Regions from separate parts of the Bradyrhizobium sp. Ken01 genome, predicted to be linked through region 3. Evidence: predicted binding sites of a transcription regulator. Region 3 holds the regulator's gene; each other region holds the start of a gene.
What was found. The regulator PhoB, encoded in region 3, activates phosphate uptake and scavenging genes when phosphate is short. The targets are predictions, from matches to a motif close to TGTCATNNANCTGTCAT.
Positions count from the first base shown of each region.

Region 1: phnF (phosphonate metabolism transcriptional regulator PhnF) is a predicted target of PhoB. The motif match lies at 1,976-1,992, and genes of this name have one in related genera.
Region 2: AC0L3S_RS21720 (OprO/OprP family phosphate-selective porin) is a predicted target of PhoB. The motif match lies at 1,680-1,696, and genes of this name have one in related genera.

Region 1 covers NZ_JBVVPC010000006.1:100,357-104,837, forward strand. Annotated here, with positions in the region: gene AC0L3S_RS08845 (carbon-phosphorus lyase complex subunit) at 1-826, opposite strand, end outside; gene phnH (phosphonate C-P lyase system protein PhnH) at 829-1,437, opposite strand; gene phnG (phosphonate C-P lyase system protein PhnG) at 1,442-1,906, opposite strand; gene phnF (phosphonate metabolism transcriptional regulator PhnF) at 2,026-2,754, shown strand; gene phnE (phosphonate ABC transporter, permease protein PhnE) at 2,890-3,777, opposite strand; gene phnE (phosphonate ABC transporter, permease protein PhnE) at 3,735-4,481, opposite strand, start outside.
Region 2 covers NZ_JBVVPC010000023.1:50,790-55,270, reverse strand. Annotated here, with positions in the region: gene AC0L3S_RS21720 (OprO/OprP family phosphate-selective porin) at 5-1,618, opposite strand; gene AC0L3S_RS21715 (DegQ family serine endoprotease) at 1,929-3,335, shown strand; gene AC0L3S_RS21710 (replication-associated recombination protein A) at 3,332-4,481, shown strand, end outside.
Region 3 covers NZ_JBVVPC010000030.1:9,132-13,612, forward strand. Annotated here, with positions in the region: gene pstC (phosphate ABC transporter permease subunit PstC) at 1-53, shown strand, start outside; gene pstA (phosphate ABC transporter permease PstA) at 58-903, shown strand; gene pstB (phosphate ABC transporter ATP-binding protein PstB) at 900-1,721, shown strand; gene phoU (phosphate signaling complex protein PhoU) at 1,732-2,448, shown strand; gene phoB (phosphate regulon transcriptional regulator PhoB) at 2,463-3,170, shown strand; gene AC0L3S_RS25635 (GcrA family cell cycle regulator) at 3,399-3,911, opposite strand; gene AC0L3S_RS25640 (acetylornithine transaminase) at 4,367-4,481, shown strand, end outside.

The sequences.
Region 1 (4,481 bases), on a different contig from region 3:
CATATCCGCGGGTGAAGCACGGCGCTTCGGTGGCGGAGCCCTTGAACTGGTTGACCATCTGACATTCGGTGAGTTCGATCGAGCCGAGCGGAACGGCGAAGCCGACGTCTTCCGCCGAAAATTCGACCTCGACCTCGCCGAAGCGAATCTCGCCGGCGAAGGGATGATTGCGGCCGTAGCCGCGCTGGGTGGAATAGCCCATCGCCAGCAAAAACCCTTCGTCGCCACGCGCGAGGTTCTGCAAACGCAGATCGCGGTCCGCCGGGAAATTCAGCGGCTCGCGGGTGAGATCGCCGACGCTGGCGCCTTCCTCGGCCTGCGGCGATGATTCGATCAGCCCGTCGCGGCCGAGAATATCCGTCACGCGTGGCGTGGGCACCGTCGAGGCTTCAGCCGTCGCCGGCGCTTCCGGCACAAAGCCTTCGGCGAGCGAGGGATCGAGCAAGCGGTGAGTATAGTCGAAGGTCGGGCCGAGGATCTGGCCGCCGGGAATGTCCTTGAAGGTCGAGGACACCCGCCGCCGCACGCGCATCGCACCGGTCTCGACCGGCTCGCTGGCGCCGAAGCGCGGCAGCGTGGCGCGGAAGGCGCGGACCAGAAAGATCGCCTCGATCAAATCGCCGCGCGCCTGCTTGATGGCGAGCGCCGCGAGCTCGCGGTCATAGAGCGAGCCTTCGCTCATGACGCGGTCCACGGCGAGGCCGAGCTGCTCCGATATCTGGTCGAGGGAGATTTCCGGCACGCTTTGGTCGCCGCGCCGCGCACTGGCGAGCAGGCGATGAGCGTTCTCGATGGCGCGTTCGCCGCCTTTGACTGCGACATACATGCTTAGCTTCCCTTGCTCACGACGCGCGTGGTGCGCGGGATCGCAACCACGGCATGGTCGGCGACCAGCACCACATCGACGCCGCGCGGAAACAGCGCTTCGTTGACGCGCAAGCGCTCGAACAGGTCGAACGGCTTGATCGAGGCATGGAGCGCCGCGACACCGTCGATGCCGGGACCGCGCAGCTCGAAGCTGCGTCCTGCGTCCAGGCTCTCGACCTGCAGGATCAATGTGGTCGACCGATCCGGATATTCGCTGGTGCCGAGCGCGAAGCGCTCAAGCGAAGGCAGCGCCCCGCCGTCGCTGATCAGGGCGAAGCTTGCGATGGAGGAATCCTGCACCACCGGCGCGCCGGTATGGAATTTCAGCCATTTCACGACGTCGGAACTTTCAGACGTGCGCGCATCGAGCCAGAGCGGCGTGTCGTGATCGAACAGCGTCAGCGCGATCGCGGCCGTGCCGCGCATCATCATATGAGGCGCCCCTGATGTCGGCACGATGCGCTGGACCGATCCCGGCCGCGCCATCGCGTCCATGACCGAACGAAAGGTCGATTGCGCCGACAGCACCTTGTCGGCGAATCCCGGCGGCAGTTCCGCAATCGTGGTCATGATCTCACCCCTCACCGCGCACCATGGTGTAGAAATCAACCTTCGTCGCGGCGGTCTCGGCCGCCGCCTGCTTGCGCCTGACCATAAGCTGCTCACGCAACGGCGCGATAACGTCCCGCTCCACGGCGCCGCCGAAATCCCTGGACTGCACCAGCGCATCGCACAGCGCGATCAACCGCGCCTTCTCACCGTCGCGACCGAGCGTGTAGCCGAAGCCGACCTCGCCACTCGCGAGCCGCACCGCGGCGCGCGACACCGTGGCTTCGCCGAGATTGAACGGCCCGCCGTCCCCGCCGACCCGGCCGCGCAGCATGACGAGGCCGTTTTCCGGCGCGCGCAGATCCTGATGCGCCGGCAGAGCGAGAGCGCGGAGGCGAGCGGCGATCTCGCCCGCCTCCGCGTGCGCCAGCACGGCCATTGCGGCCTTGCGCTGGGCTTGCTGATTGTTGTGCTGGGTCACCAGATCCACCGAACTTTTCTCAACAACTTGCCGAATTCAAGTTGTCTATGATACTAGACAACTTGATACCGGAGCGCCATGACTGTTTCGTGACAAAGGCGTGATTTCTGGAGTAGCTTCCCGGCCACATGAGCATGCAGGACACAGCCTCCTCCGGCGTCGCGTTGTGGCGCCTCGTTGCCGACGGCATCGAGCGCGGCATCGCCGACGGCCGCTTTGCGGCCGGCGACAAGCTGCCGGGCGAGATGGAGATCGCCGAAACCTATCGCGTCAACCGCCACACCGTGCGGCGCGCGCTGGCTGCACTTGCCGAGCGCGGCATCGTGCGGGCCGAACGCGGCAGCGGAACCTATGTCGAGGCGCAGAAGCTCGCCTATCCGCTGCGTTCCCGGACCCGCTTCTCCGAGATCGTCGGCGCGGACGGCCGCGAACCGCATGGCCGGCTGATCGAGGCGTCCGATGATGTCGCGACCCGCGAACTCGCGCGAGAACTCGGTCTCAAGACCGGCGCACCGCTGGTGCGGATCGAGGCGATGCGCCTCGCCGACCGCACGCCGATCTGCGTCTCCACGACATGGCTGTCGGCGCAGTTGTTCCCGGGTGCGGGCGACATCTTTGCCGCGACCCGCTCGATGACGAAACTGCTCGAGCATTACGGCGTCCGCGACTATCGCCGCGGCGCGACCCGGATCACCGCCGGCATCGTCGACGCAACCGACGCCGCACGGCTCGATCTGGCGCTGGGGCGGCCGATCCTGGTGGTCGACGCCACCGACCACGATCTCGACGGCAAGCCGCTGGTGACCAAGCATTCGCGCTTTGCCGCGGAGCGGGTGGAATTTCTGGTGGAGCCGTAGGGTGGGCTGCTTGTTCTCCCTCGCCCCGTTCTTACGGGGAGAGGGTTGGGGTGAGGGGCTGCCTCCACAATCACCGTAAGAGACGGACTCGCGGAGAGTCCCCCTCACCCGCCGCAAGCGGGGAGAGGCGAAGACCTACGCCACCGCCCTTCGGCCGATGATCGCAAACCGCAACTTTCCCGAGACGAAATCAATCGCGGCGACCGCGACCAGGATCATCAGGATCAGGAACGACACCTTCTGCCATTCCAGCACGCGGATCTGCTCGGCGAGCTGGAGGCCGATGCCGCCGGCGCCGACGATGCCGATGATGGTGGCCGAGCGCGTGTTCGACTCGATGAAATAGAGCACCTGTCCGGCGATCACGGGCAGGACCTGCGGCAGCAGGCCGAAGCGGATCTCGTGCAGCGCACTGCCGCCGGAGGCGCGGATGCCCTCGACCTGCTTCTGGTCGGCGCCCTCGATCGCCTCCGAGAACAGTTTTCCAAACGCGCCGAAATCGGACACGGCAATGGCGAGCACGCCGGCGAACGGGCCGAGCCCGACCACGTTGATCCACACCAGCGCCCAGATCAACGTGTCGACGCCGCGGATCGAATCCAGGAAACGCCGAATCGGGAAACGCAAAATGCTCGACGGCACGACGTTACGCGCGGCCAGCAGGCTGACCGGCAGCGCGAACAGCGCGGCCAGAGTCGTGCCGAGCAGCGCGATCGACAGCGTCTCGCCCAGCGCCTTCAGATAGATCGGCAGCGACGAGCCGGGATCCGGCGGGATCATCATCAGGCTGATCCAGCCGAGCTGGTTGAGGCCCGCGACGAACCGCGACGGCGAGAAGTCGAGATCGACGAGGCCGTAAATCAGGATCGCGAGCGCCGCGACGATCGTCGCCGGCATGGCGAGCCGCGCCGACGCCGGCCGGTCGAACACGTCAGGATAGCGCGCGCGAAGCGCCGCGGTATCGGTCTCCCGCAGTCCCGTCACGTCCGCGCCTCCTTGCCGAACAGACGGCCGCGCAGCCATCCGGTGCTGATGTCGATGATGAAGACCGTGACGATGATGGTGAGCAGGATGGCGCTGACGTCCGAGTAATAGAACTTGCGGATGGCGACGACGAGCTCCTGGCCGATGCCGCCGGCGCCAACGAAGCCCATCACGGAGGCCTCGCGGACATTGATCTCGAAACGCAGCAGCGCGTAGCTGGCATAGCCAGCCGTGACCTGCGGCAGGATCGCGAAGCGCATGCAGGAGAGCCAGCTCGCGCCCGTCGAGCGAACGCCTTCGACCGGCTTCATGTCGGCGTTCTCGACGATCTCCGAAAACAGCTTTCCGAGCGCGCCGGTGGAGTGAATCGCAATCGCCAGCACGCCCGCCATCGGTCCGAGCCCGAACGCGATCACGAAGATCAGCGCAAACACGATGCCGGGCACCGTGCGCGCGAATTCGAGCAGGCGCCGCACCACGAAGCGCAGCCAGGGCGCGGGCGAGGTGTTTTCAGCCGCGAGGAAGTTCAGGCAAAACGCAAAAGTCGCGCCGATCAACGTGCCGACATAGGAGATCAGCAGGGTCTCGCCCAGCATCTTCAGCCATTTGCGCCAGCCCCAGAGCCACTCGCCGACATCGGTCCAGACGCGCTGGCCGGTGTCAAGTGTGAGGATGCGGTCGAAATAGCTGATGAAGTTGCCGAAATGGGCGAACAGCGTGCGCAAATTCACTTCCGCGCCGAT
Region 2 (4,481 bases), on a different contig from region 3:
AGACCTAGAACGCGAACTGCGTCCGCATCGCGACCGCATCGAACTTCGAGCCGACATCGGCGGTCGAGATCGGCGAGGCCTGCCTTGACACCGTGCCATGCAGATAGTCCAGCATGAAACGGACGTTGCCGTTGACGTACCAGTTCAGCGCCGCCGTGTAGACGGTCTGCCGGCCGCCCGCGATGCCGGTGGCGGTCCCGAGCTGATCGTTGAGGTCGATCGTGGAGAAGCGTCCCGCGACTTCCCACGCGCCCCAGCCGCCGCCCTCGAGCGAGAACGGGTGCGCCGGCTTGACGCCGCCATAGGCCGCATTCGCCGCATTATAGCTGCGACCCTCGCCCGTCAGCACGTAGCCGGCCTGCGCGTAGCCGCCCTGGAATTTGAGGCTCGGCGCACCCAGCGGCGGCAGGCCGGTGTTGGCGCTGCGATCGATGTTGTACCAGAAATACTCGCCTTGCAGGATCAGTGGTCCATAAGTGGCGGCCGCTTCGACGCTGTAGACCTGCGCGCCGGAGGCATTGGCGATTGCGCCGGTCGTAGCTAGTGACGTGGGATCGATGCGCAGTTCCGGACGATCGCTGAGCGTGACCGCCTGCGCACCCGTCACCATGTTGCGCGACGGCTGGATCAGCCATTCGGCGTTTCCGCCAAGATGCAGCGAGTAATCCTTGCCGCTGACGACCTGGCCGGCAACGCGGGCGACGGCGCCATACTGCTCGGAGGCACCGTTCGGTGCTGCGCTCGACGCCGAATGGATCGCGCCGGTCGAGGGTCCCGTGACATAGCCGCCGATCCAGAGCTGGTCGTTGTACCAGCGCGTGCCGACAGCCGAGCGGAAGTCGCCCGCGGCGATGCTGGTCGCGATGATGCCGGCCGAGGCGCGCTCCATGAACATGATGTCGTTGGAGCTCGTGGCTTCATCGAGAGTGTAGGGCAGGTCCATGATGCCGCCTTCGATGGCCATCTTGCCGCCGAACGGTTTCAGGCCGGTATAGCTGAGATAGGCGTTCTCGATGCCGGAGACGCCGCCGCCGGGCAGCGAACCCGGAGCTGCGCCGCCAAACCCGTCGGAGGAGCCGCCGAAGTCGTAGACCAGCGCGAAATTCCAGTCGTTGAAGAACTTGCCGGCGAGACCGATGCGCGCGCGGCGGACGTTCTCGCCGCTATCGAGTTTCTGCGGCACGGTTGCGGCCGTGTTGGGCCGATAGTCGTAGCCGCCGGCGTCCCAATGCACTCGACCTGTGATCCCGACGCAGTTTGCCCCATCGGCAGTGCAGATGGTCGGCCGATTGTTCGGCATCGTCACGAGGACGCCGGAGGCAGGCGCCGGTCCCTTGAGCGGGATCGCCGCGTTGGCGTTGGCGACGACGGCCTTCGCTTCGGACCGCGCCTCAGCTTTCGCATCCGCCTTGGCTTCGGTCCTGGCCTTTGCTGCAGCGGCAGTGTTCGCCGCGGTCTGGCTCTGGAGCTTGTCGAGCTTCTGCTCCAGCATCTTCAACTGCTGCTTCAGGAGCGCGATCTCCTGGTCGCTGCTGCTCGCCGATTGAGCCTGGGCCTGCGAGGCTGCCAGCGCGGCGGCGAGACCAATCGCTGTGGATGCAATTCTTGTCCTGCTCACGTCATGACTCCATCGGTTGACGAACTTCCCAAGTCGCTGGCGGAGAGCCTAGGTACGATCGATGACTGCTCCGCGACGCTGCGCCCGGTTGCGCGGTTCCCACTGGTGTAAATTCGCCGCAACCGAATCCGCCTAGCACCACCATGCAAGATGACGCACATCATGCCAATCGGCAGCCCCGGCAAATTGCAATTTCGCACGCAGAGCTTGCAGGCGGGACACACCAAAAGGGGGTCGAATATCGCGCCGGGCGCCCTTCTATTGGCGGGCGAACGCGCCTATATTCCGGCGTCTTTTCCAAGAGGTAGGAATGTTTCGATCGACCTGGAGCGCCGTCGTCACGGCACTGTGCATAGCCTTTTCGGCCAATTTCAATCCGGCCGCCGCGCAGGACCGCCGAGTGCCGTCCTCGCCCGCCGAACTGCGGCTGTCCTATGCGCCGATCGTGCAGCGGGTGCAGCCGGCGGTCGTCAACGTCTATGCCGCCAAGGTGGTGCAGAATCGCAACCCGCTGCTCGACGACCCGATCTTCCGCCGCTTCTTCGGCGTGCCCGGCCAGCAACAGGAACAGGTGCAGCGCTCGCTTGGTTCGGGCGTGATCGTCGATGCGTCGGGACTCGTTGTCACCAACGTCCACGTCATCGAAGGCGCCGACCAGGTCAAGGTGTCGCTGTCGGACAAGCGTGAGTTCGAGGCCGAGATCGTGCTGAAGGACTCTCGCAGCGATCTCGCGGTGCTGCGCCTGAAGGACACCAAGGAGAAGTTTCCGGCTCTCGAATTCACCAATTCGGACGAGCTGATGGTCGGCGACGTCGTGATGGCGATCGGCAATCCCTTCGGCGTCGGCCAGACCGTGACTCACGGCATCATCTCGGCCTTGGCGCGCACGCAGGTCGGTATCACCGACTACCAGTTTTTCATCCAGACCGACGCGGCGATTAATCCTGGCAATTCCGGCGGCGCGTTGGTCGACATGAACGGCAGGCTCGCGGGCATCAACACCGCGATCTATTCGCGCTCCGGCGGCTCGCAGGGCATCGGCTTCGCGATCCCCGCCAACATGGTGCGCGTCGTCGTCGCCTCCGCGAAGGGCGGCGGCAAGGCGGTGAAGCGACCCTGGCTCGGGGCGAAATTGCAGGCGGTGACGCCGGAGATCGCCGAGAGTCTCGGCCTGCGTTCGCCGACCGGTGCGCTGGTCGCAAGCGTCGTTCCGAACGGACCGGCGGCCAAGGCCGGGCTGAAATCCTCCGACCTGATCGTCTCGATCGACGGCCAGACCGTGGATGATCCAAACGCCTTCGACTATCGCTTCGCCACACGGCCGCTCGGCGGCACGGCGCAGATCGACGTGCAGCGCGGCGGCAAGCCGGTCAAGTTGACGGTGGCGCTGGACGCCGCGCCCGATGCCGGCCGCAACGAGCTCGTCATCACCGCGCGCTCGCCTCTCCAGGGCGCGAAGGTCTCGACCATCACCCCGGCGCTCGCCGACGAGCTGCATCTGGACGCCGACACCGAAGGCGTCGTGGTCACCGATCTCGGCGGCGACAGCGCGGCCGCGAATGTCGGCTTCCAGAAGGGCGATGTCATCCTGGCCGTCAACAACCAGAAGATCAGCAAGACCAGCGATCTCGAAAAGGCGGCGGCCGAGCGCCAGCGCATCTGGCGCATCACGCTGGTGCGTGGCGGCCAGCAGATCAACGTCACGCTGGGCGGATGAGTCCGAAGCGACCACAGGAGACGCCAACTCTCTTCGCCGCGGCGGGGCTCGATCACGAGGCTCCGCATCCGCTGCCGGATCGGCTGCGGCCGCGCGCGCTTTCGGAGGTCGTCGGCCAGGATCACATCCTGGGTCCCGACGGCGCGCTGACGCGCATGCTGGAGACGCGCACGCTGGGCTCGCTGGTGTTCTGGGGCCCGCCCGGCACTGGCAAGACCACGGTCGCAAGGCTGCTCGCGGACGCCACCGATTTGCATTTCGAGCAGATCTCCGCGGTGTTCTCCGGCGTCGCCGATTTGAAGAAGGCCTTTGAGGCCGCGCGCGCACGCCGCGAGATGGGCAAGGGCACGCTGCTGTTCGTCGACGAGGTGCATCGCTTCAACCGCGCCCAGCAGGATTCGTTTCTGCCCGTCATGGAAGACGGCACGGTGGTGATGGTCGGCGCCACCACCGAAAATCCGTCCTTCGAGCTCAACGCGGCGCTTCTGTCCCGGGCGCGCGTGCTGGTGTTTCGCTCGCTCGACGCGGCCGCGATCGAAAAGCTGTTTGCGCATGCCGAGGAGATCGAGGGCCGCAAGCTGCCGCTCGACGAGGAAGCGCGCGCCGTGCTGGTGCGCATGGCCGATGGCGACGGCCGCGCGTCGCTGACGCTCGTCGAGGAAGTCTGGCGCGCCGCGCGCAAGGACGAGATTTTCGACGCCGCGCAGTTGCAGGAGATTTTGCAGCGCCGCGCGCCCATCTACGACAAGTCGGCCGACGGCCATTACAATTTGATCTCGGCGCTGCATAAGTCGGTGCGGGGCTCCGATCCCGATGCCGCGCTGTATTATCTCGCGCGCATGTTGGACGCCGGCGAGGATCCGCTGTTCCTGGCGCGCCGTGTCGTGCGCATGGCGGTCGAGGATATCGGGCTTGCCGATCCGCAGGCGCTGGTCATCGCCAACGCAGCCAAGGACGCTTTCGACTTCCTCGGTCACCCCGAGGGCGAGCTCGCGATCGCGCAGGCGGTGGTCTATCTCGCCACCGCGCCGAAATCGAATGCCGTCTACACCGCCTTCGGCAAGGCGATGCAGGTCGCAAAGCAGGCCGGCTCGCTGCTGCCGCCGAAACATATCCTCAACTCGCCGACCAAGCTGATGAAGTCGG
Region 3 (4,481 bases):
TCGCAGCGGCGCGGCTGATGCTGATGCGGCTGGAAAAGAAGGCTGGGAACTAGCGCCATGAACCCGATCTATTCACGCCGCCGCCGCAAGGACATCGTCGTCCGCGGGCTCTGCATCGCCGCAACCGCCTTCGGCGTCACCTGGCTCGCGCTGATCCTGATCACGCTGCTCTACAACGGCTTGGCGGGACTCAATGTCCAGCTGTTCACCGAGAACACGCCGCCACCCGGATCGAACGAGGGCGGCCTGCTCAACGCCATCGTCGGCTCGCTGATCATGACCGTGATCGGCGTCGGCATCGGTGCGCCGCTCGGCATGTTTGCCGGCACCTACCTCGCCGAATACGGCCGCAACGACAAGCTGACCTCGGTGATCCGCTTCATCAACGACATCCTGCTCTCGGCGCCCTCGATCATCATCGGCCTGTTCATCTACGGCGCGGTGGTGGTGCCGATGCGCGGCTTCTCGGCGATCGCGGGCTCGCTCGCGCTCGCGGTCATCGTGATCCCGGTGGTGCTGCGCACGACTGAGGACATGCTGCTGCTGGTTCCGAACGCGCTGCGCGAGGCGGCCTCGGCGCTCGGCCTGCCGCGTTCGCTGGTGATCAAGCGGATCGCTTATCGCGCCGCGCGCTCCGGCCTCATCACCGGCGTGCTGCTCGCGACCGCTCGTGTCGCCGGCGAAACCGCGCCACTGCTGTTCACCGCATTGTCGAACCAGTTCTTCAGCCTCGGCCTGAACAAGACGATGGCGAACCTGCCTGTCACCATCAACAACTTCGTGCAGAGCCCCTATGCCTACTGGAAGCAGCTGGCCTGGAGCGGGGCGCTGCTCATCACGCTGACCGTTCTTGCCCTGAATATTGGCGCGCGCATCCTTGGCGCCGAGAGGACCGCAAAATGAGTGATCTTTCCGTATCGATGAGCGCGGCCGGTGGGCTGCCCCACGCGCCGGTGCTGCCGGAGGCGCCCCCCAAGGTGACCGTGCGCAACCTGAACTTCTATTACGGCGAGCACCACGCTCTGAAGAACATCAACCTGACGCTCGGCGCCAACCGCGTCACGGCGTTCATCGGTCCGTCGGGCTGCGGCAAGTCGACCCTGCTGCGCATCTTCAACCGGATGTACGACCTCTATCCCGGCCAGCGCGCCACCGGTCAGCTCATGCTCGATCAGACCAACATCCTGGACGGCAAGCTGGACCTCAATCTGCTGCGCGCCCGCGTCGGCATGGTGTTCCAGAAGCCGACGCCGTTCCCGATGACGATCTACGAGAACATCGCGTTCGGCATCCGTCTCTATGAGAAGATCTCGAAGTCCGAGATGGACGGCCGCGTCGAAAAGGCACTCCGCGGCGGCGCGCTGTGGAACGAGGTCAAGGACAAGCTCAACGCCTCCGGCCTGTCGCTCTCGGGCGGCCAGCAGCAGCGCCTCTGCATCGCCCGCACCGTCGCGGTGCGGCCCGAGGTGATCCTGTTCGACGAACCCTGTTCGGCGCTCGACCCGATCTCGACCGCCAAGGTCGAGGAGCTGATCCAGGAGCTGTCCGAGGATTACACGATCGCGATCGTCACTCACAACATGCAGCAGGCGGCGCGCGTCTCCGACAAGACCGCCTTCATGTATCTCGGCGAGCTGATCGAATTCGACGACACCAGCAAGATCTTCACGTCGCCGACTGACCGGCGCACGCAGGATTACATCACCGGCCGGTTCGGCTAGGAGACGCGACATGGGTTCTGAACATACCGCAAAGGCCTTCGATACCGACCTCCAGGAACTCACCCGCCTGGTCGCCGAGATGGGTGGCATCGCCGAGCGCATGATCGTCGAGTCCGTCGACGCGCTGATCCGCCGCGACGTCCCGCTCGGCCAGCGCGTCGTCGCCATCGACACCGAACTCGACGCGCTGCAGAAGCGCATCGAGGAGCGTGCGGTGCTCACCATCGCCCGCCGCCAGCCGATGGCGGTCGACCTGCGCGAGATCGTCGGCGCCATGCGCGTCGCGACCGATCTCGAGCGCATCGGCGACCTCGCCAAGAACATGGGCAAACGCGTCGCGGCACTGGAGACGGACTTCCATCCGCTCAAGCTGTTTCGCGGCCTCGAGCACATGACCGACCTCGTGCAGCAGCAGGTCAAGTCGGTGCTGGACGCCTATGCCGCGCATGATCTGCCGGCGGCGATGGCGGTGTGGAAGGGCGACGAGGAGGTCGACGCCATCTGCACCTCGCTGTTCCGCGAGCTCCTTACCTACATGATGGAGGATCCGCGCAACATCTCGTTCTGTATCCATTTGATGTTCTGCGCCAAGAACATCGAGCGGATCGGCGACCACGCCACCAACATCGCCGAGACCGTGTTCTACATGATCGAGGGACAGGCGATCACCGACAAGCGGCCGAAGGGCGACATGACGACCTTCGCCAACACGGTACCGAACACTTAAGGAGCGACGACCCGATGGGCGCACGCATTATGGTGGTTGAGGACGAGGAAGCTCTGACGGAGCTTCTCCGCTACAACCTCGAAGGCGACGGCTATGACGTCGAGACGGTGATGCGCGGCGACGACGCCGACACTCGCCTCAAGGAGCACATCCCCGATCTGATCGTGCTCGACTGGATGCTGCCGGGCCTGTCAGGCATCGAATTGTGCCGGCGGCTTCGCACCCGTCCCGAGACCAAGCAGCTCCCGATCATCATGCTCACCGCGCGCGGCGAGGAGAGCGAACGGGTGCGGGGTCTTGCGACCGGCGCCGACGATTACATCGTCAAGCCGTTCTCGGTGCCGGAGCTGCTCGCGCGCGTGAAAGGCCTGCTGCGGCGCGCGAGCCCCGAGCGGCTCGCCACCGTGCTTGCTTTTGGCGACATCGAGCTCGACCGCGACAAGCGCCGCGTGGCGCGCTCGGGCCGGCCGATCGATCTCGGTCCGACCGAATATCGCCTGCTGGAGTTCTTCCTGGAGCATCCGGGCCGGGTGTTCTCGCGCGAGCAACTGCTCGACAGCGTTTGGGGCCGCGACATCTACATCGATGAGCGTACCGTCGACGTGCATATCGGCCGCCTGCGCAAGCTGCTCAATCTCGGCCGCGAGCAGGACCCGATCCGCACCGTCCGCGGCGCCGGCTACGCGCTGGATGATCGTTTTGCCAAGGCGGAGCAGGTGTAGGGTTGCAGGCTTGTTTGCTGGCGAGCTGTCCCCGAATTCTCCGACGTCGTCCCGGACAAGCGAGCGAAGCGAGCGCTGATCCGGGACCCATAACCACCGAACGTGGTTTGGCGAAGACTCGGAGTGACCCCTTCCGCACGACTACTGCGTGCTCGGAGTATGGGTCCTGGCTTTCGCCAGGACGACACTGAAATTGTTGAACTGTCTTCGCGCGACGACTTGCCGTGATTACCGCGGACCCGGCTTCACCGGTGCGCGGCGCCGATCCGATGCCGGCTGGTACGCAACGCGCGAGTGCTGGGCGCAATAGGGCAGGCCGGACAGAGCCCGTCCACCACAGAAGAAGAAATCCGGGCTCGACGGATCGCCGACCGGCCAGTGGCAGGTCGCCTCGTTCAATTCCAGCAGCGACAGCCGCTGGCTCATCGGCACCACGTTGTCGTATGTGACCGGATCCGGCTCAGCCTCGACCTCAAAGGCCTGCGCCAGTGCGGTGTTGCCGCGCGAGATCGGGCGGCTCACCCGCATCATGTGCTGCGCGGGGCGCGCCTTGCGCGGCCGGGGCGCTGCCGACGAAGGGCTCTTGGCGCGGCCCGAAAGGCCGAGCCTGTGCACTTTGCCGATCACGGCATTGCGGGTCACATTGCCGAGCTCCGCCGCGATCTGGCTGGCCGAAAGTCCGGCCTCCCAGAGCTTTTTCAGCTGCTCGACGCGATCATCGGACCAGGTCAAAACCGTCATTGCACCCTTTCCCTCGCTGCGCGCCAGCCATCCTGGGGCCTCGCAGCGAATGCCTAAGCCTTCAAAAACCCGTGCCGCCAGAATCCCTTAAGGCTCGCCGGGCGCGTCTTGAACGCCCGAACGTTTACGCCGGTACATAAGGACTTAAAGATCAGAACCACTGCACGAGATGTCGTATCTGACAATTCAAACGCTACAATATGGCGTGACTCCCGCGCAAGAGTCCGCCGACTCGCTTCCACATGTTCCGTGGCTAAATCCCGCAAAATCGGCACCGCAAGACTACGGATTCAGCGTTTCGTGAGGCTTTCCGGACGGCATTGACACCCGTTTCACCAGGCCTAAGATAGTCGTGCGTGCCGCCCTCAAGAGGCGGCACGTTTCGTTTTCCGGGCCGGTCGATGGTGCGTTGCGCAATGCACGCTCACTCCGTCCGCAACATTCAAGTGACCGTCATGACTAACAGCGCAGCGCCGCATTTGCTCCCCGTTTTCGCCAGGTCCGACCTCGGTTTCGAGCGTGGCGAAGGCTGCTGGCTGATCGCGACCAACGGCGAGCGCTATCTCGATT